4 regions of the Psychromonas sp. psych-6C06 genome follow, and region 3 is predicted to be linked to each of the others. Evidence: predicted binding sites of a transcription regulator. Region 3 holds the regulator's gene; each other region holds the start of a gene.
The links. Region 3 encodes sigma-54, which starts transcription at its own class of promoters, with help from an activator protein. Its sites were predicted from a motif close to GTTGGCACGNNNNTNGNNT; they were not measured.
Positions count from the first base shown of each region.

Region 1: CW745_RS07920 (PEP-CTERM sorting domain-containing protein) is a predicted target of sigma-54. The motif match lies at 4,077-4,095, and genes of this name have one in related genera.
Region 2: CW745_RS13695 (PEP-CTERM sorting domain-containing protein) is a predicted target of sigma-54. The motif match lies at 3,081-3,099, and genes of this name have one in related genera.
Region 4: CW745_RS04915 (flagellar basal body rod protein FlgF) is a predicted target of sigma-54. The motif match lies at 2,449-2,467, and genes of this name have one in related genera.

Region 1 is NZ_PIZM01000005.1:14,853-20,664, forward strand. It holds gene mdh (malate dehydrogenase) at 1-752, shown strand, start outside; gene CW745_RS07910 (CBS domain-containing protein) at 838-1,239, shown strand; gene cysG (siroheme synthase CysG) at 1,324-2,742, shown strand; gene CW745_RS07920 (PEP-CTERM sorting domain-containing protein) at 3,347-4,024, opposite strand; gene CW745_RS07925 (PEP-CTERM sorting domain-containing protein) at 5,094-5,768, opposite strand.
Region 2 is NZ_PIZM01000010.1:13,660-19,471, forward strand. It holds gene CW745_RS13685 (3-hydroxyacyl-CoA dehydrogenase NAD-binding domain-containing protein) at 1-287, shown strand, start outside; gene CW745_RS13690 (acyl-CoA dehydrogenase family protein) at 280-2,175, shown strand; gene CW745_RS13695 (PEP-CTERM sorting domain-containing protein) at 2,307-3,008, opposite strand; gene CW745_RS13700 (hypothetical protein) at 3,567-3,806, shown strand; gene CW745_RS13705 (ethylbenzene dehydrogenase-related protein) at 4,353-5,812, shown strand, end outside.
Region 3 is NZ_PIZM01000012.1:21,778-27,589, forward strand. It holds gene mgtE (magnesium transporter) at 1-423, opposite strand, end outside; gene CW745_RS14690 (HPr family phosphocarrier protein) at 448-723, opposite strand; gene rapZ (RNase adapter RapZ) at 728-1,582, opposite strand; gene CW745_RS14700 (PTS sugar transporter subunit IIA) at 1,598-2,044, opposite strand; gene CW745_RS14705 (RNA polymerase factor sigma-54) at 2,364-3,809, opposite strand; gene lptB (LPS export ABC transporter ATP-binding protein) at 3,874-4,599, opposite strand; gene lptA (lipopolysaccharide transport periplasmic protein LptA) at 4,599-5,132, opposite strand; gene lptC (LPS export ABC transporter periplasmic protein LptC) at 5,122-5,682, opposite strand; gene kdsC (3-deoxy-manno-octulosonate-8-phosphatase KdsC) at 5,683-5,812, opposite strand, start outside.
Region 4 is NZ_PIZM01000002.1:383,006-388,817, reverse strand. It holds gene flgC (flagellar basal body rod protein FlgC) at 1-260, shown strand, start outside; gene CW745_RS04925 (flagellar hook assembly protein FlgD) at 271-963, shown strand; gene flgE (flagellar hook protein FlgE) at 976-2,370, shown strand; gene CW745_RS04915 (flagellar basal body rod protein FlgF) at 2,532-3,278, shown strand; gene flgG (flagellar basal-body rod protein FlgG) at 3,321-4,109, shown strand; gene flgH (flagellar basal body L-ring protein FlgH) at 4,121-4,804, shown strand; gene CW745_RS04900 (flagellar basal body P-ring protein FlgI) at 4,838-5,812, shown strand, end outside.

The DNA.
Region 1 (5,812 bases), on a different contig from region 3:
GCCCAGCATTAGAAGGTGCTGATGTTGTACTTATTTCAGCCGGTGTTGCGCGTAAACCCGGTATGGATCGCAGTGATTTATTTAACATTAATGCCGGCATAATTAAAACGCTGGTGGGTACTGTTGCTAAAGTTTCGCCTGAAGCATGTATTTGTATTATTACTAATCCAGTTAATACGACGGTTGCTATTGCTGCAGAAGTATTAAAAGCCGCGGGTGTTTATAATAAAAATAAATTATTTGGAATTACAACTTTAGATGTTATTCGTGCTGAAGAGTTTATTGCTGACTTGAAAGGTTTACCTGCAGAGCATGTACGTGTGAACGTTATCGGTGGACACAGTGGAACAACCATTCTGCCGGTTTTATCACAGGTACAGGGCGTTGAATTTACAGAGCAAGAGGTCATTGAGCTAACAGAACGTATTCAAAATGCTGGAACCGAAGTTGTAAATGCTAAAGCTGGTGGAGGTTCTGCGACGCTTTCAATGGCACGTGCTGCCTCTGTGTTTGGTATTCGATTAGTACAAGCATTACTAGGTAAGCAAGGCATTATTCAAAATGCCTACGTGGATGGAGGAAATGCTTGTTCTCCTTTCTTCACACAACCATTATTACTCGGTATAAATGGTATTGAGCGTGTCTTACCCTTTGGCGAGTTAAGTGAATTTGAAGAGAAAAAGAAAGGTGAGATGCTAGCTGTATTACATGATGATATTCAGAAAGGGATTGATTTCGTAAAAAATAGCTAACAATTCATTACTCTTCATCGAAAAAACCAGCAATAGCTGGTTTTTTTATGTCTATACTTTAATTTTAATGATGTAAGGAGAGTCTATGAAAGTTTCAGATGTGATGACTACACGGGTTGTTAAAGTTGATATGGATGATCGCTTGACAGTTGTTAAAGAGATTTTAGACAGTGCTCCCTTTCGTCACCTTCTTGTTATCGAAGATGAAGAGTTACAGGGGGTAATAAGCGATCGTGATCTATTACGGTGCCTTAGCCCATTTATTGGTACTGATGCTGAATCGGTCCGAGATACAAAAACCATTGATCAGCGTGCACATCAGGTGATGACGAGATCGCCAATTACTGTTAACAGTGATACGTTAATTCGCGAAGCATTATTATTAATGCTTGAGCATACTATCGGTTGCTTACCGATAGTTGATGAAGGCGAGATCGTTGGAATATTTACCCTACACGATGGATTGCGTGCGCTGTTAGACAATTAGACTATAAGAAATTAAATTTTATTGTTTTAACTCCTTCTTATATTTCTTTATAGTGTTCGCTTTCAATCTGCTCTGGGCTCTCAAATGGATTACTTACCAATTTTTACCAAATTAGAAAATCGACCTTGTCTTGTTATTGGTGGTGGAGAAATTGCACTTCGCAAAGTACACCTATTATTAAAGGCCGGGGCAGATGTCACTGTTTGCTCTTTAGCGTTCCATGCAAAGTTACTAGAAAAAGCTGATGCTAAGCAGGTAAAAATAATTAAAGGTACGTTTAGCGATGAGCTATTAGATAATAAATGGTTAGTTATCGCCGCTACCAGCGATAAAGAGGTTAACCAACATATTGCTGAATGTGCAAATAGTCGCCAAATCTTGGTGAATGTGGTTGATAACCCTGTATTATCAAGCTTTATTATGCCTTCTATTGTTGACCGCTCTCCAATTATTGTTGCTATCTCAAGTGGCGGTAAAGCTCCGGTTTTAGCGAGACTTATTCGTGAACGTTTAGAGTCATTATTACCGATGCATATCGGCCGTTTAGCGACTATTTCGGGGGAGTTTCGTCATCAAGTTAAGAAAACACTTAAAAGTGTTTCCTTACGACGTCGTTATTGGGAAAAATTATTTGGTAATGGGCAACTTGGACAACTACTCCAGAGAGGCCAAACAGATAAGGCAATTGCATTAATGACCCAAAGTTTAACCGAAGAGGTTGCTAAAGGTGATGTTGCTTTAGTGGGAGCTGGGCCAGGCGATCCTTCTTTATTAACATTAAAAGCATTGCAGCTTATGCAACAAGCTGACGTGGTGCTATATGATCGTCTTGTTTCCTCTGAAATTTTAGATTTAGTGCGACGTGATGCTGATCTTATCTCCGTAGGTAAAGAAGCGGGTAATCATGAAGTAGAACAGTCTCGTACTAATGAAATGTTAGTGGAGTATGCACTACAAGGGAAGAAAGTAGTTCGGCTAAAAGGTGGAGATTCATTTATTTTTGGCCGAGGAGGCGAAGAGCTTGAAGAGCTCGTTGCTTCTAATATCGATTTTCAAGTCGTACCGGGTATTACCGCCGCTTCTGGCTGTAGCGCCTATGCTGGTATCCCATTAACGCACCGTGATTATGCTCAATCTGTTACGTTCGTGACAGGGCATCGTAAGCAAGATGGGAAACAATTAGATTGGAAAGCATTGGCGATTAAAAATCAAACCTTAGTTGTTTATATGGGGCTTATTCAAGCAGAAGAGATACAACAACAGTTATTACATTATGGGCGTGGAGCTGAAACACCTGTTGCGCTAATTAATAAAGGTACAACCGCTGATCAGCATGTTGTTATCGGTAAGCTTGATGAATTATCGCAATTAGGAGGTGGCTTAAAAGGGCCAACACTAATAATAATTGGTGAAGTGGTTTGTCTTGCGGATAAATTATCTTGGTTCAATCCTGAGCAGGGGCATAAACTATCAAGGGATCCCTTCTTGGTTAACCTTGCTTAGTTATACCAAACGAAATAAATCGCTGAACTATTTTACTGGTTAAAGCAACTTACCTCTTCGTTGAAGCTTTCGTAAAGAGAGCAATCATTTACGTCTCGAGTTAAGTCACTTTTCCTACACAAAATTTAGATCACACACTTATACCAAATCCATTAAATAACTGATCATTTGTACTGGTTAAAAGGAGCTATCTCTGTGTTAAAAGTTTTGTAAATAGAACAACTATTTACTGTAACTTTCGCCTTGTGATACCTCCTTTTTCCTACGTAAAATTTGAACACTATATTAGTGGAATTGGTATTAATTCGATTGGTATTATATAAATGGAATGAGAAAGTGAGCTTGTTTTGCGTAGGAAATTTAAGCTATCAAGGTGTTAATGCAAAAATTAGTTATTCATCTTTGAAAACTCACAACACCAGTAGTGGAAGTTATAACAAGTAAGGCTTATCACCTTTGGTGTTACATAAATTGCTGGAAGGGGGTTGAAAAGGGGCTATAGTCGGTCGTTAAGCCCGTTCTATATCAATAAATAATGTTTAACTTCATTGTGAAATAATGGGGGCAATGAAGTTAAATTAAAACGTTACTGGTTATAGCGGTATTAAATTTTTGTCGCTCTACGTAAACTAAATCCTATCAATGCCAGTGCAAATATAGCTAACATTGTTGGTGCTGGTACAGAGCGTTTAACTAACATTGTGCTTTGAGCACTATCACCATTAGCTGTATATGAGTTTGAATAATTGTAGTTATCATAGATATTCACTACATCATTGTTATATAGATCGAAAAGCGCTCCAGTCCACTCTAGCATATGGACATTGCTTAACCCGTCGGTGCCTAAAAACCAACCTACAGAAGAGTTATGTTCGATTGCAGTACCCTCGTATTTAGTGGTGTTTTTTCCCATAATATCGAATAGTTCAGTAAAAACACTCCCATTAACGCCTTGTCCATCTTTGGCATAAAGCTGCCCTATGCCGTATTCATTTCTATTTTCATAATCTGCACCTAAGCCTAAGAAAGCATTGCTCCACATCGTGAAAACTTGATCCTTACTGGCTAAAGACCACCCTTGGTATTCTCCGCCTTGGCCAAGCTGTGAAGCAACATAGTTATAGCTTTTGCCATTGTTGATGCCAAAGTCCATCCACTCTAACCCAGTCGAGGTATCGATAAAGCTATTATTGTTGGTATCAGTAATAACAACAGCTTGGACGGTAACAGACAGGAGTAGAGCTGAGCTGGCTAACCCTATGTTTAAGCATTTAAAAATCATTGAGTGTCCTCATATTTTGTTTGTATTTCTTGGACAGGCGTCGTAATAGATACAGCAATTAACATGCCACGATAATAATTCTTAATAAGTTCAATAAGATATAAAGTGCAGTGTTTTCTATTTTGCCTTTTAGTGTAAGTAAAGTCGACATATTGTCAAAATATTAACCAATGAAGTTATCAGGGGCTATTGATCTTCGTTGTTTGAATGTTGTTAAACACTGCGCGTTTTTAGCAAGGTAGGCGGAATGTAGCTTGGTCATTCTAAGTGAATTTCGTCTAACGGATAGTAAAAGGTCTTTTCGTTTTGTATTGCCTACTGTTTGGCATAGTCAAATAGAGCAAGGGCATAGCGTGTTGAATTCATAAAGCAACATTTATTGACCATTTTTACTGCGTTTTCGCCTACTGATGTAGAATAATAGCTGGGCATAGACTCAGCCTTGTATAACAGCAAAGTGGTTCTTTATCTTGCATTGTTTGCTATTGACGTAGTCAACTGCGGCCAATAGCCAACAAATTGTTGCAAAAATAAACTCGAAAGTTCAACAGACCCTATTAATACCAAATCCACTAAATAACTGATCAATCTGACTGGTTAAAAGAAGCTATTTCAGCGTTAAAAATTTTGTAAAGGGAGCAACCATTTGCATCAATTTTCGCCTTGAACTACCCCCTTTTTCCTGCGTAATATTTGATCACTATATTAGCGGAATGGTATAAGGCCAAAAGCACTGTTCAAATTAAGGAAGTGTTAAACTATCGGCGCTGTTATGCATTGTTATGAGTGATTAGTGGGATAACAATCTCATTGAGTATGTGTGCAAAAGCTTGCGTTGAAAAAGTGATTTATTTCAGATCCAAAGATGACTTAATTGGCATTCCCTTTACGAAAGTTTTAACGAAGAGGTAAATTATTTTAACCAGTAAAATAGAACGGCTATTTATTTCGCCGGGAATACCGTTAGTAGCCATGAAAAACAGCTTATTAACTTCATTATTTTGAAAACAGGGTAATGAAGTTAATGATTAAAACTATCTGAGTAATCGTATTTGGTTAATACAATCGCTTAGCGACGTGCTTGACGACGAAAGCGCAGGCCGATTAAGGCTAATGCGAAGATAGCTAGGGTTGCAGGTGCAGAGACAGTGCTACGCACAAGCATGGTGCTGCGCTGTTCATAGGACCTGTTAAGGTTAGAATCGTAATTATTGTTATCATAAATGTATGCAATATCATTTCGGTTAAGGTCATAATAACTACCTGTAAATTCTTGTTTATATACGTAACTTAACCCGTTATTGCCTGCAAACCAAGCAAGGTTATAATTATACTCGTATGGTGTACCTATGTTATAAGCTATATTACTACCCATCGCATCAAAGGTCTCGCTAAACACACTGCCACTTACTCCATAACCATCACTAACATAAAGTTGCCCTGTTCCGGAGTGATTGGCATTTTCATCGCTTGCACCTAAGCCTAAAAATGCATTAGCCCACATTGTGTACACTTGCTCTTTGCTGGCCAGTGCCCAACCTTGATATTGACCACCTTGGCCGAGTTGTGAAGCCACGTAGTTATAGCTTTGGCCATTATTAATACCAAAGTCCATCCACTCCAAACCCGTTGAGGTGTCGATAAAGCTATCATTATTGGTATCGGTTATCACACCCGCACTAGCGCTGAATGCAATAAATAAAGTCAAAGCGCTTAACGCAGTGGTTAACATTTTTAATGTCATAAAATATCCTTATTTATTTTTATTATTTCAATTTAAGTTGTTTA
Region 2 (5,812 bases), on a different contig from region 3:
TGATAGATCGTTGTATCTTAATCATGGTTAATGAAGCGATACGTTGCTTAGAAGAGGGAGTGATAGAAAACCCTGCTTATTTAGATATGGCAATGTTGATGGGAACCGGCTTCCCTGCCTTTCGTGGTGGATTATTAAAATATGCAGACAACCAAGGCCTACAAACAGTTTGTGACAAATTGATGCAACTTAGTGATCAGTATGGTTCACGCTTTGCTCCAGCAGCACTGCTGATCGAAAAAGCAAAAAATGGGCAAACATTTTATGAGGGAGAGAAACATGAGTAAACAACATGAAACACAACAGTCGATGATTGATACCTCTAAAATGAATAGCGCAAAGGCAGCCGCAATGCAACTTGCAGAGTCCGCTCGTGACACCAGCGAACAAACGACGAGTTTTGCCGGTCAACTGTTCATGGGAAGTTTAAAAACTGAGCTTATTTTCCCTTTTCCTAGCCAATCAAGCGCCGAAAAAAAAGTAGGTGATCAATTAGTTAAACAGGTATGCGCGTTTTTAATTGAACACCTAGATGCCGAAAAAGTAGATGAAACACGTACTATCCCGCCTGAAGTCATTCAAGGGCTGGTGGATATGGGGTTATTTGCGATGAAAGTCCCTAAAAAGTACAACGGTTTAGGGTTATCTCAAGTTAACTATAATCGGGTTATGATGGCCGTTTCTGCGCATTGTGGCGCAACGGCAGTGCTATTAAGTGCACATCAATCCATTGGCGTACCGCAGCCTTTAAAAATGTTTGGCACTGAGGCACAAAAAGAGAAATACCTACCCCAATTTCGTGACGGAAAGATATCTGCCTTTGCACTGACAGAGCCAGAGGTTGGATCAGATCCCGCTAAAATGGAAACCAGCGCAACACTGGCGGATGATGGCAAACACTTTTTAATCAACGGTATTAAATTATGGTGTACTAATGGCTTAATCGCCGATGTTCTTGTGGTGATGGCGCAAACGGCACCAAAAACCTTAGCGAATGGGCAACAGGTAAAACAGGTCACCGCTTTTATCGTTGAAAAAGAGATGCCCGGCATGGAAGTCTTACATCGATGTGATTTCATGGGTATTCGTGGTATTCAAAATGGTTTAATTAAATTTACAGATGTAAAAGTGCCCATCGAGAATATTATTTTAGGTGAAGGAAAAGGGTTAAAGCTTGCCCTTGCGACGCTTAATACCGGCCGTTTAACACTACCAGCAGCCTCTGCGGGTATGGGTAAATACTGTTTGGCAGTCGCTCGAGATTGGGGCAATGAGCGGGTTCAATGGGGTATGCCAATTGGCAAGCATGAAGCTGGCGCTAAAAAAATCGCTTTTATCGCATCCAGTACCTTTGCCATGGAAGCGGTCACCTATTTAACCTCGCATATGGCTGATGATCCCAAGCTTGATCTGCGCATTGAGGCCGCCATGGCAAAACTGTTCTGCTCTGAGGTAGCTTGGCAAGTGGTTGATACCACCATGCAACTGCGCGGTGGTCGTGGTTATGAAAAGGCATCGTCGTTAAAAGCACGTGGCGAAAAGCCCTACCCTATTGAGCGCCTAATGCGCGATTGCCGCATCAATCGTATTATTGAAGGCACGACCGATATCATGAAGCTATTTTTAGCACGTGAAGCGATGGATCCCCACCTTAAAGTCGCAGCAGATATACTCAAAAAGAACCTACCGGTCGGTGAAAAAATAGAAGCCGGACTAAAACTAGCGGCTTTCTATGGCAGTTGGTACCCTACACAATGGTTAAGTAGCACACTATGGAGCTCACACCCAAGCCTAGGAAAATTAGCCAAACATATCGATTTTGTAGAAAACACCGCTCATAAATTGGCACGCACTATTTTTCATTATATCGGCTTATACCAAGATAGATTAGAGCGTAAACAGCATATTCTAGGAGTATTGATGGAGATAGGTACAGAGCTGTTTGCCATTTCAGCAACCTGCTCCTATGCAGTTTCTAAACTAAACAACCAACACAGCGATTTAACTCCACAATACCTAGCAGATGTGTTTAGTTTAAATAGCAAACGTAAAATCAAACGTCTATTTGATGAACTGGCTGATAATGATGATAAGAAAGAGAATAAATTAGCCAAGAGTATTTTAAATGGTGAAATGGCGTGGTTAGAGGAAGGCGTGCCTTGGGTTGATTATTAAATTAATAGCTTAATCTTTAGCATTATCTGTTAAGCGAATAAACGATTAATATCGCTTTAGAGGATGTAAAACTAATAAGCACTGGCTGTTATGCTCAGTGCTTACAATCATTGCAATATGATGAAACTAAATTATCTCTTAAACTTACGAGAAGCTAACCCTATTAAACTTAAAGCAAAAATGACTAAAGTCCCTGGCTCTGGCACTCCTTTAGGAGAAAAGGATAAACCGGTTATATCATTTACTAACAATTGGTTCATTGGGTTTAACGCATTAGTGTCTACCCAATCCCAACCTAATGCAACGACATTTCCAAGACCATAACTTCCAGCGATACCAACATTATATCCATTTGCAGTTGCAATAATATCAACCCCTTCCCCTATACCTGTAAATGAACGAAAAAACTCAGTCGCTCCTTCATTTGAATAAGGGTTCGGCAAGTTTGTAGTGAAGCCTAAATCAATACCTTCTTGTGTAAACGTCACCGATGTTCGACTAGCAAAACCAAAACTATCATCTGCTTCAAGCATTGACATTGAATTCACAGCCCAAGAAGCCCCAGACCACTCTGTAACAAGCGTACCGCCATTTAAAACATAGTTGTTCAAGTCCGCATCTCCATCGCGGCGAATTAACCAAACTTGCTCTAAAGTATCTAGCTCTTCTAAAGTAGTAGCCGAGTTAACATTAACAAATGTATGTCCTGCATTTTGAATAGGAGTAGCAAAAGGGGTACTATTTCCCCAAACACCTATAAGGCCAGCGTTTGCGCCTGCACTAATAGCCAAAGCAAAACTTGCTATTACACCTTTCAAAAAAAACTGTTTCATTTGTACTTTTCCTTTAATAATGTTGCATCTAAGTTGAAGAGTTTTTATGATATATAAAAACAAAACCACAAGAAGCAAAAATCACGCCAATATAAAATAAAAATAAAATCACTTTAAAACATAAGGTTATAGAGAAAATAAATTAAACCAATAAATACATGTAAAAAATTCTGACACCAACATCAGCTTTCATAATAATTTCCTAAGATAAAAGATCTGCTTATAAATCAAATTCTATTTATACAAAAAGAATTAATGTTGCGAGCAATAATTACGTAGGAAAAAACTATCACGAACAAAACCAATTTCAATAATACCAATGGAATTGAGAAAGTGAGCTAGTAGTGCGTGGAAAAATGTAAACTACCAAGGCGTGAGTTGTAACATTAAATTTATTTCACTTAAGGGCTAGCAACCTCCCTTAACCAGTAAACCACTTTTTATTATCTATCTGTCACTAAATGAAAAATTAACGATTTATATAGGTATTGCAGCTCGTTTTTCACAAACCATATCACCAAATTAAGCAGTGCTTACTAGGTTCGCTTCCCCCCCCTTTTGAAAGGCCTGATTTCAGCAACCTGCTCCTATACCGTTTCTAAACTAAACAACCAACACAGCGATTTAACTCCACAATACCTAGCAGATGTGTTTAGTTTAAATAGCAAACGTAAAATCAAGCGTCTATTTGATGAACTGGCTGATAATGATGATAAGAAAGAGAATAAATTAGCCAAGAGTATTTTAAATGGTGAAATGGCGTGGTTAGAGGAAGGCGTACCTTGGGTTGATTATTAATACCAAATCCACTAAATAACTGATTTAAATGGTGAAATGGCGTGGTTAGAGGAAGGCGTACCTTGGGTTGATTATTAATACCAAATCCACTAAATAACTGATCAATCTTGCTGGTTAAAAGAAGCTATTTCAGCGTTAAAAATTTCGTAAAGGGAAAAACCATTTACATCAATTTTCGCCTGAACTAACTACTTTTTCCTGCGTAATATTTGATCACTATATTAGCGGAATTGGTATAACACTTTTCTTCATTATTTAATTATGTAGTTAATTATGAACAACCACTAAGCGTCCTTCGCATAAGCTAATGGACGCTTTTTAGTGCGTTATGAAGCCACCACCTATAGCCTATTAACATCACCCTCGAATATTTTAGTCAAGGGCTTTAAACTTTCGCTCTTTTTTTCAACAAATTGTTGTAAAAACAAACAATAAAGATCACCCCCCCCCTAGCCACTTAACTAATAATATAAATAAAACTAACATGTAACAAAATTGTAAATATCATAGTTTATATTACTCCGAAATTGGAGGTATAACGATAAAATGCAATTAAATTCAAAACGTTACAACTTTATGTTTCTACATATTATTTGTGTGGTGGCTGTACTTATAAATTTATTAAGTGGATCGCGTATTCGACTTGTTTCTGATCCGACCTTAATGTGGTTATCCCCTCTATTACCTCAAGGGCAACTGCATCAATTACATCTGCTAGCAGGGATCGCGTTAACTGCCGTTATCTTAATTGCTCCCTTTCTTAATACTAATATCAACAGAAAAAAATCACCTTATCACCGTTGGATAAACCGACTTGGTTACGTCGTTATCATTGGTGCGGTAATAAGTGGCTGGTTAAGTTATTTTTCGAGTCCGCTACTCACGGCATTCGATTTACATTACTTTTTTTCCTGCGCAGTTTTTTTATATATCCTATTGCATGGGATAGTTCATCTACTACAACAGGGAAAGAGTTCTCTTAAAAAAATATTACCGCTCAACACAATACCTATCAGTCGTTGCATATTTCCTATTATTGCGGTTGTTTGTCTATCTAGTTTTATCTATTTACTGCAACAGAAAAACAAAACTACCTCACTTGAAGTGATGCCTATTTCTTATGATCAGTTGATCGAAATTGATGGTTTACCCAACGAACCATTTTGGCAACGCGCAAAAATGGTCAGTGTATTAACGACAGGCGGCGCAAACTTTGCAAATGGACAAACACAAATCACAGTTCAAGCGGTAGCCAATAAAGAGGAGGTTTATTTTCTGTTCACTTGGCAGGATTCAACACAAAGCTTACAGCACCTTCCTTTAGAGAAGCGCAATAACCAATGGCAGATTAAGCAACAAGGTTTTTATCAATTTGATGAGCAACGTTATTATGAAGATAAATTTGCTGTCATGCTGTCAACACATTGTGAGTCTGGTGCTGATGGAACAGCACATTTAGGCCCTCAACCTATTAAAGATAAACCCAGTAACTTTCACGGAAAAGGTTATCACGCCAGTTTAGATGGGCGAACGCGTGATTTATGGCACTGGAAAGCAGTGCGAACTAACGATATGTTTCTCGCCGATGACAATCACTTTACTTCCCCTAAAAATGTGCGGACGGGAGAGCGACGCTACACTGCCGGTTACAATGCAGACGCCAAAGAAGGTGCCGGTTATGTAACGAATTGGCAATGGTATTCTGCACACACGATCACCCCCAAACGTCTGCCGATTAATGCAGATACTTTTCAACAAGATAAGATAGTTTCTAACCTGAAAATATTACCTTGGTTTGAAAGTACCCCTTACAAACTGAGTAATGACAACTATGCTGAGGGCAGCGTAATACCCTCCGTATTATACCGATCCAACCGATTTGAAGGAGATCGTGCAGATGTTCGTGCCCGCGGTCAGTGGCAAGCGGGAAAATGGACATTAGAGCTTTCACGTAAACGTGATACAGGCTCTACATATGATATTTTCTTACAAAATAATGTATGTCT
Region 3 (5,812 bases):
TGAGCCAGCTGTATCTTCAGGGTAAGCGAGTGCTGTTTCAACTCGATGCCTATCTTGTGCATCCATCTGCTCTAAAACAGCTCGGTAAAGGCTATTTGGGATGCCACGAAGAATGTAAGCCAGATCATCAGTGTCCATCCCTTCAGTAACAGCAACTAAATTGGCCGCATCCATTAGGCTGATAATACCGTCTTTAGCATCTTCGTTTAATTCTTCGAGGATTTCACCTTGTTGATCATGGTCTGTAAGGTTCCATAATACCTTACGATTTGCTGGTGGTGAGGATTCAAGTAGTAATGCGACATCACAGGCAGGCATCTTTTCGATAATACTGCGAGCAAGAACAAACATGCCACTTTCGATTGCTTTATTGACTTCGCGGAGGTATTGCTGGGTATCTTTTAATTCGTTTTTTTCCAGCATCTGTTTTCCTTTAAATTATTATTATTATTCTTCTTCTAAAAACTTATCTTCTATTAGCCTAGTAACGGCAGACATTGCCTGTTGTGCTTGATTACCCGTTGCCGTTATTTCTATCTCTTGTCCAAAACAGGTTTCTAATACCATTAACCCTAGTACACTATCAGCATCAGCTTGTTTACCGTGGTGGCTAATCGTGATCTTAGCATCAAAATTATTAACCAATTCAACTAGTTTGATGGTAGCTCGTGTATGTAAACCGAGTTTGTTTTGTATTGTAATAGTTTGTTTGATGATATCCACTTTTTTATAAGCCTTCTTTTCCTGCAAGTCGTTTATGCTCAACTTGTACCTGATATTTGTTACCGAAACGAGCCGCAATCTTTTCCGTTACATAAACTGAGCGGTGTTTACCTCCTGTACAGCCGATAGCAATAGTCACATAATTGCGGTTATTATCCTCTAAATGTGGCATCCAAGATTGAAATAAATTCTCAATTTGATTAACCGTTTGCTTAACTATTGGAAAAGAGTCTAGATAGTCAATAATAGGTTGCTCTGTACCGTTAAATTTTTGTAATGAGGGTTCCCAGTGCGGGTTAGGTAAAAAACGAACATCAAAAATATAATCTGCATCTTCAGGCGATGCATACTTAAAGCCGAAGGATTGAAATATGATCAGTAACTTACTTTTGCTCGTGCCTTGTAAAAAAAGTTTGATGCGTTCATTGAGATTATGAATAGATAGTGTGGTGGTATCTATTTCAAGTGCTGCTGATTTCCTGATAGGGGCTAATAATGTATTTTCTTGCTCTAATGCCTGTGATAAAGACAGTTTTTGTTTTGACAGAGGGTGTAATCTGCGAGTTTCACTATAACGTCGAATGAGTTCTGTGCTAATCGCATCTATATAGATGATATCTATTTTTACTTTGCATTTTAATGTTGCTAGCAAGGAGTCAATTGCATCAGAGTCACCTGGTAGATTACGAACATCTAGAGTGATGGCTATTTTATTATTTTCTACATCAACGGTATCGAGGAGTTGATCTAATAATTGGAAGGGCACACCATCGATACAGTTATAGCCTAGATCTTCAAGCACATGTAGCGCGATTGTTTTTCCTGAGCCGGAACGTCCACTGATGATGATTAATTTCATTTTTTTCCCTCGCAGTTATTCAATTTGCAATAGGTTATATAACTGCTCGTTAGTTTGTGCGCTTCTTAGTTGTCGCAAATAGGGTTTGTCGAGCAATTTTTGACTTATTTCTGAGAGCGCCTGTAAGTATTCTTGGCATTTATCTTCAGGAACAAAAATAGCAAATAATATATCGACTTTATTACCATCGTAAGAATCATAATCGATCCCTGAATGGCATTGCATAAAAATAGCAGTAGCTGGATAGCTACTGTCAATTTTAACGTGTGGAATAGCAATTCCTAGCCCAACTCCAGTAGAGCCAATTTTTTCTCGTGCAATAAGCGAATTGAATAATTGCTGCGAGTCGATATCTAATTTTTCAGCTGCAATAATGCTGATTTTTTCTAATGCGCATTTCTTACTGCTGCAGCTAGTTTGGCTAAACACAGAGTCTTTATCTAATAGGTCAGATATTTTCATAATATTATTTTCTAGTGGCACAATTGGCGCGATTTTATCAGGTTAAATAAGAATGGCTATACAAGAACGCCCATTTTTTAATATTAATCAATATTAAGCGATTTAGCTTACTTAACCTCAATTCTGGTTAATGAAAGCTTTATGGTGTTTAAAACCACGATGCTGCTACTTTTATAATACAGTGCCTTCATTTTTGCGTAGTTCAGGCAAATTATCGTCGCAATAATGGGGTATTGGTAGATGTTTTAACGCCGAAATTCGCGGAAATAGCTGTATTGTATCGCTTTGCTTATCCAGAACTTAGGTTAGTTATCTAAACTTATAGTAACTGCTTGCGTTGATTAGAGGGTGGGATACCTAAGGACTCCCTATATTTAGCAATAGTGCGTCTTGCTACTTTTATCCCCTGCTCTTCAAGTAACTGAGTGATTTTGTTATCGCTGAGTGGCTTAGTAGTGAGCTCTGCATTTACTAACTTTTTAATTAACGCACGGATAGCAGTCGATGAACATTCGCCACCACTCTCGGTAGCAACATGGCTAGAAAAGAAAAATTTTAATTCATAAATACCGCGGGGTGTATGCATAAACTTTTGGGTGGTAACTCGAGAAATAGTAGATTCATGCATTTCAACTTCAAAGGCAACATCATTGAGCACCATTGGTTTCATTGCTTCGTCACCATATTCAAAAAATGCTTGCTGTTGTTGCACGATACAGTTTGATACTTTTAACAATGTTTCATTACGACTTTCGAGGCTTTTAATAAACCACTTCGCTTCTTGAAGGTTACCCTTAATAAATTGCGAATCTGTTTTACTAATATTACCTTTGCATAAGTCTGCATATTGTTGATTGATAGAAAGGTTCGGATCACAGTCCTGATTTAGCGATACGCGCCATTGTCCACCTATTTTTTTCACATAGACATCAGGTACAACGTATTGTGCTTGCGTATCTTCGAATTGATTTCCAGGACGTGGCTCTAAGGTTTGAATTAGGCGCATAATTTCTGCGAGTTCATTCTCTTTCAGTTTGGTCTTGCGCGCTAAAGTACGGTAATCTCGGTTACCTAATAGGTCCATATGTTCTTCGAGAATCATTAATGCTTCTGCACGCCAAGGGGTATCATCACTGAGATGCCGTAGCTGTATTTGTAAGCAGTCTTGTGCTGACTTAGCCGCAACACCAATGGGATCAAAATGCTGTATTCGTTTTAAAACTGCTTCGATCTCATCTAACTCAAGATCTTCAACTTCATTACTCAACGCTTCCAGTATCGATTCGCAGCTACTGGTTAAGTAGCCAAACTCATCAATGGAGTCGATAATAGCGGTTGCGACTAAGAGATCGGTTTGAGAAAAGGGAGTTAGTTGCATCTGCCATATTAAATGATCTTGAAGAGAAATAGATGACTCTCCCTGATAGACGCTATCTTCGCCTTCAAAAGAGGATGAACCTGAGGAAATTGAAGTTGTTGGAGGCGGTGTATAAGCTTCTTCCCAGTTGCTTTCATCAGGTTGCTCTTGTGAAAATTCTTGTTGGGTAAGTGCTTCGGCTGTATCAAGTTGACTACTGTCTTGCTCTTTGACGACATCTTGAAGTGAGCTGTTATCTTCTTGCTCTAGTAATGGGTTTTCATCAAGCGCATTTTGAATCTCTTGTTGTAAATCAAGGGTGGATAGTTGTAATAATTTGATCGCTTGTTGTAATTGTGGGGTCATCGCAAGTTGCTGACCCATTTTCAATTGTAACCCTTGTTTCATCAAAGCTTGTATTTCCTGATATAAATAACTAGTAGCTATGTCTTAATAACTATATTTACAATAACTATAGTTTAAATTCTTCACCTAGATACACTTGTTTTACATGATCATTTGCCAATATTTCGTCTTGTGTCCCAATTGCGATAATTTCACCATGGCTAACAATGTATGAGTGTTGACAGACATCAAGCGTTTCACGCACGTTATGGTCAGTAATTAGGACGCCTAAGCCTCGATCGCGAAGTTGACCGATAATATTTTTGATATCAATGACTGAAATTGGATCAACACCTGCAAAGGGCTCATCTAGTAGAATAAATTTAGGTTCGGTTGCTAGTGCTCTGGCAATCTCTACACGTCGACGCTCGCCACCCGAAAGGCTCATGCCTTTATTATTACGAATATGGGTAATATGAAACTCTTCTAATAGCGTATTCAGTTTTTCGAGGCGTTGATCTTTGGTAAGTTCTTTACGTGTTTCTAAGATACCCATGATATTTTCAGTGACTGTTAAACGTCTAAAAATAGAGGCTTCTTGAGGTAAATAGCCTATCCCTTTTTGTGCTCGTATATGCATTGGGTGATGTGATATATCTTCACCATCGACAATAATGGTGCCTTCATCCTGCTTCACTAAGCCAACGACCATATAAAATGAAGTGGTTTTGCCTGCCCCATTTGGGCCGAGTAACCCAACTATTTCTCCCGTCTTGACGGTTAAGCCTACACCATTTACTACGGTACGGCCTTTATAGCTTTTTACTAAACCTTTTGCGATTAACTCAGCCATTATTTATCTTCAGCCTGTTGTGTATTGTCATCTTTATTTTCAAATTGTGCTGGTAAAAATACCGTCTTTACACGCTCTTTGCTATTTTTGTCGCTTTCTACAATCAACTCTTCTGTTTCTAAAAAGTAGATTATTTTAGAACCATTAATTTGACTATCTAGCTGTTTTACTTGTGCGTTACCCGTTAAGGTTATCTTGGCTTTCGCTACATCGTAATGAATAGTATTCGCTTCTGCATCAAAGGGCTTACCATCTTCTTGGGTTTGGTAAAAAGTCGCTACATCACCTTTGGCAATCATAATTTCTTGATTGGCTTTCTCGCCACGAATGACAACCAGTTCATTTGCTGTAATTTTAATGGTTCCCTGGGTTAGCAACACTTCTTTTAGGAAGGTTACTGTATTACTTTTCATTTTTGCATGTTGGCTAACTGAGCTTACATTAATTGGTTGATCGTAATCAGACTCTAAAGATTGTACTGAAAGCGAGCAGAATATCATGCCAACGATTAAGCTAATTTTATTAATTTTCATTTAGGTATACCGCTTTTATCTGTTTTTTAACGATTAATTCTTCACTAACAAGTGATGCCCACATGCCAATGCCTTGTTGATCCATTTGTGGCCCTTGCCAATGAACAAATAGGTCTGTACTGATCTCTTTTTCTGTTAATAATATAGTTAGTTTTTCAGTACTCATTGTCTGTACTAATTGATCTAAACTTAAATTTTTTACCCAAACATCACCAGAAAGAATTAGATGATTATTACCACTTAATTGTCCATCTTCACTAGTTACTTGCCAGGTTGTGATACTATTTTCTTGCTCATTTTGTACATACATTAACACTTTAGGATTTTCAAAAATGGTTATCTCTTTGTCGCTATAACTGGTTGCTTTAGAAGCATGCACTTGATGAGTGATCATACCGGTTTCATCAAAATGATCGCTACTAATGTTGTACGCAATATAACTTGGATGATGCTCTGGTAGTACTTCTAATTGTTGTTGTGGCTTTAGATATAACCAGATTAAAAAAACAACCAACAAAAGAGCGTAGGGGAGCGCTTGTCGTATACTCATTTATTGGCTTTTACCCTGTGTTGTATCTAGTTTGTCATGGCATTGTAAAAATAGATCACATATCTCACGTACTGCGCCAAATCCTCCACGAGTGTAGGTAGTCAGATCGGCACCTTGTAATACTATAGGG
Region 4 (5,812 bases), on a different contig from region 3:
ATCGCGCCAAAGGCGGGCTAGGCAGCAGTGTTGGTGTAAAAGTGCAGGGGATTGTAGAGAGTGCTGCACCGCTGAATCAAGAGTATGCACCTAACCACCCTAAATCTGATGAAAATGGATTTATTTATCATTCTAATGTAAATGTGATGGAAGAGATGGCAAATATGATCAGTGCTTCACGTTCATACCAAACCAACGTACAAATTGCCGATGCTGCTAAGCAGATGTTGAGCCGTACATTACAAATGGGCAAAAGCTAAGGGGTAACTTATGACTGCAATTAATCCATTGCTAAACCTCAATACACCGCTAACCAATGAACAGATTGAAGCGAATAAAGAGGTTGATGCTCAGCAAAAACTACAACAAGAGGACTTTTTTGCACTGCTTTCTCAACAGTTAGCTTATCAAGACCCTTTTAAACCCGTTGATAATTCAGAAATGATTGCGCAGATGGCTTCTTTCACCACTGCTGAAGGTATCACAACAATGGGGACAGAGTTTGCAGGCATGAAGGAAGTATTAAGTTCAAGTCAAGCGTTACAAGCTTCTTCTTTAGTAGGTAAAAAGGTATTGATCCCAAGTAATCAGGGTTATCTTGCAGAAACTGGTGGTATAGATGGTTCGATTAATAGTGCTACTGGTGCTTACGGTGCAATGGTCTCGGTAGAGAATAGCGCGGGTGTGGTGGTACGAACAATTAGTTTAGGCGATATTGGTGCGGGTAATAAGCGCTTTTCTTGGGATGGCCTTGATAATGCAGGTGAGCGTTTACCTGAAGATACTTATACTTTCAACGCAAATGGCACAGTTAATGGTCAAGGTGAAGAATTAATGGTCGCAAGTTATGCACATGTACAAAGTGTGAGCTTAGGTGGCGGGCAAGCTGGTGTATACCTCAACCTTCAAGGGTTAGGTGGTATTGAGCTTTCAGATGCAATTGAAGTTGCAGAAAATAAATAAGAGGGAAATATTATGTCTTTTAACGTTGCATTAAGTGGTATCGCGGCTGCGCAAACAGATTTGGATTCAACGGCAAATAATATTGCCAATGTTGGGACGGTAGGTTTTAAAGAGTCCCGTGCAGAGTTTGACAGTGTTTATGCGAACTCTCTATTTTCTAATAGTAAAACAAAAACAGGTGATGGCGTTTCTGTTGCCGCTGTGGCACAACAGTTCCATCAAGGTAGTTTAAAGTTCACAAATAACCCGTTAGATCTTGCGATCACTGGTAGTGGATTCTTTGCAACGTCTGGCAATATTGGCGATCGTGACTTAAGTTTCACACGAGCAGGAACCTTTAAACTTAATAATGAAAATTTCATTGTTGATAATAGTGGTAACTATTTACAAGCATTTCCTGTGAATCCTGATGGAACATCATCTTCGGTTAGTTTAAGTACGACACAACCGATTCAGATTCCTGAAACGGCAGGTACACCGGTTTCAACATCAGAAATTAGTATTACCCTTAACTTACCCGCTGGTGATAGCACACTTGATCCGGCAAATTTTGATCCAAATGATCCTTCTACTTATAACAATGCTACCTCTGTGACTATCTACGACTCACTGGGTGAAGCACATATAACGAGTACTTATTATATTAAACCTGACGATGCATCTTTTACTGGCACCAACCAATGGGTTACTTTTGTAACCGTTGATGGCAAACCTGTTGATGCTTGGGATAAAAATGCAACACCACCAGCACCGGTGAGTGGTACTTATGGCCAAGATACTACTGGTGATGGTCTACAGGATACGACTGCACAAGCCACTTACACTGATGCGAATGGTGTCGTGCGTACTGGTGCTGTCTTAACTTTTGACTCAGTAGGTGCTTACACTGGCAGTAGTCCTGCTGCATTAGATTTTGCGCCACTAGGTGTCGGTGGTGCAAATGTGCTTGACCCTGGGGCAGATGGAACTCAAGCATTTAATTTGGACTTTAAAGAGCCGACACAATTTGCTTCTGCGTTTGAAGTAACGGCACTAGAGCAAGATGGCTTAACAGTAGGGCGCTTAACGGGAGTTGAGATTGGCAATGATGGGTTAGTGAAAGCGACATACAGTAATGGTACTTCACAGCCATTGTCACGAGTTGCAATTGTTCGTTTTCGTAATGAACAGGGGCTCGCACAGACAGGGTCTAATTGGATAGCTTCGCAAAACTCCGGAGAACCGATTGCCGGAGAGGCCTCATCTGGTTCATTTGGATCCATTAACTCAGCTGCGCTTGAGCAATCAAACGTCAATTTAACGACAGAGCTTGTGGACCTTATAACCGCTCAACGTAATTTCCAGGCAAATTCACGTGCTTTAGAGATTAATAATACCTTGCAGCAAACTATTCTACAGATCAGATAAACAATCTCTATAACTGTTACTCCTTGAAAAGGCACCTAATTTTAGGTGCCTTTTTGTTTTTATTAGCATCTTATTTTCTTTGGCATACCTCTTGCATTTCTATTTGTATAAGTCACATCAATCGTCACTATCTATCGAATGAGTTCGGTTAAGGAATACATATGGATAAGTTTTTATACATCTCAATGTCTGGTGCAAAAGAGAATATGAATGCGTTAGCTATCCATTCTAACAACCTAGCTAATGCTAATAAGACCGGATTTAAAGCCAGTTTCGAACAAGCACGCAGCATGCAAGTTTATGGACAAGGGCAACCTACTCGTGTTTTTGCTTTGACAGAGGAGCCTGGTCAAAACTTTGAAAGTGGCATTATGCAAACCACTGGCCGTGATTTAGATATATCCATACAGGGCGATGGCTGGTTTGTCGTAGAAAGCGAGCTAGGCGGTGAAGGTATGAGCCGTTCAGGTGGTCTTAATATTAATAATGACGGCATGTTAGTGGATAGTAATGGTAGTCAGGTACTTGATATACAGGGGATCCCTATTTATATCCAACTACCTGTTGAAAAATTTAATATACGTCAAGATGGCATGGTCGAAGTACGTCCTGAGGGCGCACCTGCGGAAGCGATGGAAGAGATTGCACAAATAAAATTAGTAAATCCAGATGTAAAAGGTTTGATGCGTGGAGAGGATGGTCTGTTTAGACAAATCGACGGTCAGGATCCTGAATGGGATAGAACTGTTCGGGTACAAAGTGGAACGCTTGAGGCGTCCAATGTGAATTTAAGTAGTGAGTTAACCAGTTTAATTAACTTGCAACGACATTTTGAAATGCAGATAAAAATGATGAAAAACGCAGAAGAGATCGATAAAAGTTCTGAAACGTTATTGCGTGTTGTGTAAACAAGTCATCACTGTCATTTTAATTAATCTAAGGAGAAATTTATGCATCCCGCTTTATGGATAAGTAAAACAGGGTTAGATTCCCAACAAACTAACGTAGCCACTATTTCTAATAACTTAGCCAACGCGAGTACCGTTGGTTTTAAAAAGAGTCGCGCAGTTTTTGAAGATTTACTTTATCAAAATATTAATCAGCCTGGTGCTAATGCGACGCAAAATACAAAGCTTCCCTCTGGTTTGATGATTGGTGCGGGTGCAAAAGTGGTTGCCGTACAAAAGAATTTTACACAGGGTAATGCACTTACAACCAATAACTCCTTAGATATCATGATTGATGGTCGTGGTTTTTTTGAAATAGAGATGCCTGATGGTAGTTCATCATATACGCGTAATGGCCAATTTCAGTTAAATGAAGAAGGGATTATTGTTACGCCAGGTTCAGGTTACCCATTATTACCGCAAATTCAAATCCCTAATGACGCACAATCAATCAGTATTGGTGCAGAGGGAGAAGTCTCTGTGCGTGTTGCCGGTCAAGCAGAAAACCAAGTTGTTGGCCAGCTCAACGTTAATGATTTCGTTAACCCATCGGGTCTTGAACCTTTAGGGGAGAATCTATATTCAGAAACAGGAGCAAGTGGTGCGCCATTGCAAGGTGTTCCTGGTGCTGATGGCATGGGGTTTATGCGTCAAGGAATGCTCGAAACATCTAATGTAAATGTAACTGAAGAGCTGGTTAACCTGATTGAAAGTCAACGAGTGTATGAGATGAACTCAAAAGTGATTTCTGCCGTTGATGAAATGCTCTCTTACGTTAGTCAGCAGTTATAATAGGAGGATTTATGCTTAAGTTTATCTCGTTAGTCGGCTTAATGCTCGTTTCAGGTTGTACTTCATTACCAGATACTGAAGTGAAAAATGATCCTGAGTTCGCGCCTATCGAACCTACGGAGGCGGGTATTGATGTGGTTAATACTGGTTCACTATTTCAAGATAACTACGTTAATAATCTCTATTCTGATATTAAAGCTCACCGTATTGGTGACATTATTACTGTTTATTTAGAGGAAGCTACTTCGGCGAGTAAAAAAGCAGGCTCTAGCCAAGAAAAGAAAAACAGTTATAACTTAGATATTGATCCGATGACATTGCCAGGCAGTGGTACTAACCCATTAGCGCTTTCAGGTTTGTCTATTGGAGCAAATCAAAATAGTAAATTTGAAGGCGATGCTGATGCTGACCAAAGCAATAACCTACAAGGTAGTATCACTGTAAATGTGGTACGTGTACTTAGCAATGGCAACCTCGTTATTCGAGGAGAAAAGTGGTTGATGCTGAATAACGGCGAAGAGTATGTCCGTATTAAAGGGGTTATTCGTTCGGAAGACGTGAGCTCTGATAATACTGTATCGTCAATGCGTGTTGCCAATGCACGTATTCAATACGGTGGTACTGGGGACTTTGCTAATACGCAAAAACAAGGTTGGTTAACTGCATTTTTCAATGGCCCTTATTGGCCAATCTAATTTACCTATTGAGTCTCACTCAAGGAGTTTTTCATGACATCATTTAAAAAAATACTCATTAGTCTCATCATAGCTAGCTTTGCGAGTACTTCATTTGCTGCACGCATTAAAGATGTCGCGAGTGTACAAGGTGTTCGTAGTAACCAATTAGTGGGTTATGGTTTAGTCGTTGGTTTACCGGGTACAGGTGAAAAAAGTAGTAAATTCACCGAGCAAGCATTTGCCACTATGCTGAGAAATTTTGGTATCAATATTCCAGCAGGGCAGACATTGAAAATTAAAAATGTCGCACCTGTTGCGATCACTGCAAACTTAGAAGCTTTTGCAAAGCGAGGTCAAACCATTGACGTTACAGTGTCAGCCATTGGTGAAGCTAAAAGCTTACGTGGTGGCGAGTTATTACAAACCTTTTTAAAGGGGGTTGACGGAAAAGTTTATGCGCTCGCACAGGGAAGTTTAGTGGTTGGTGGTTTAGGTGCAGAAGGTGCTGATGGCTCAAAGGTGGTGATTAACACCCCAACAGTTGGTCGTATTTCAAATGGTGCAATTGTGGAGCGTGAAGTGATATCGCCCTTTGCAAGTGGCGATAGCATTACCTTTAACTTACATCAGTCTGATTTTACAACGGCAAAGCGTTTAGCTGATACAATTAATAATTTAGTTGGGCCGAACACCGCATCATTATTAGATGCAACTTCGATTAAAGTGTTAGCGCCCCGTGAAATTTCGCAACGTGTCTCGTATTTATCAACGCTTGAAAACTTAACCTTTGAGCCCGCTCGTGGTAATGCAAAGATTATTGTTAATTCGAGAACAGGTACCATTGTGGTTGGTCAAGATGTGAAGTTATTACCTACAGCTATCACTCATGGGGGGATTAGCGTCACTGTTAGTGAAAATCAAGAAGTTTCACAACCGAATGCTTTTGCCAGAGGAAATACGGAAGTTACCGATAACAGTACAATTAATATCACGCAAGAAGATAGTCGCATGTTTAAATTTGATACT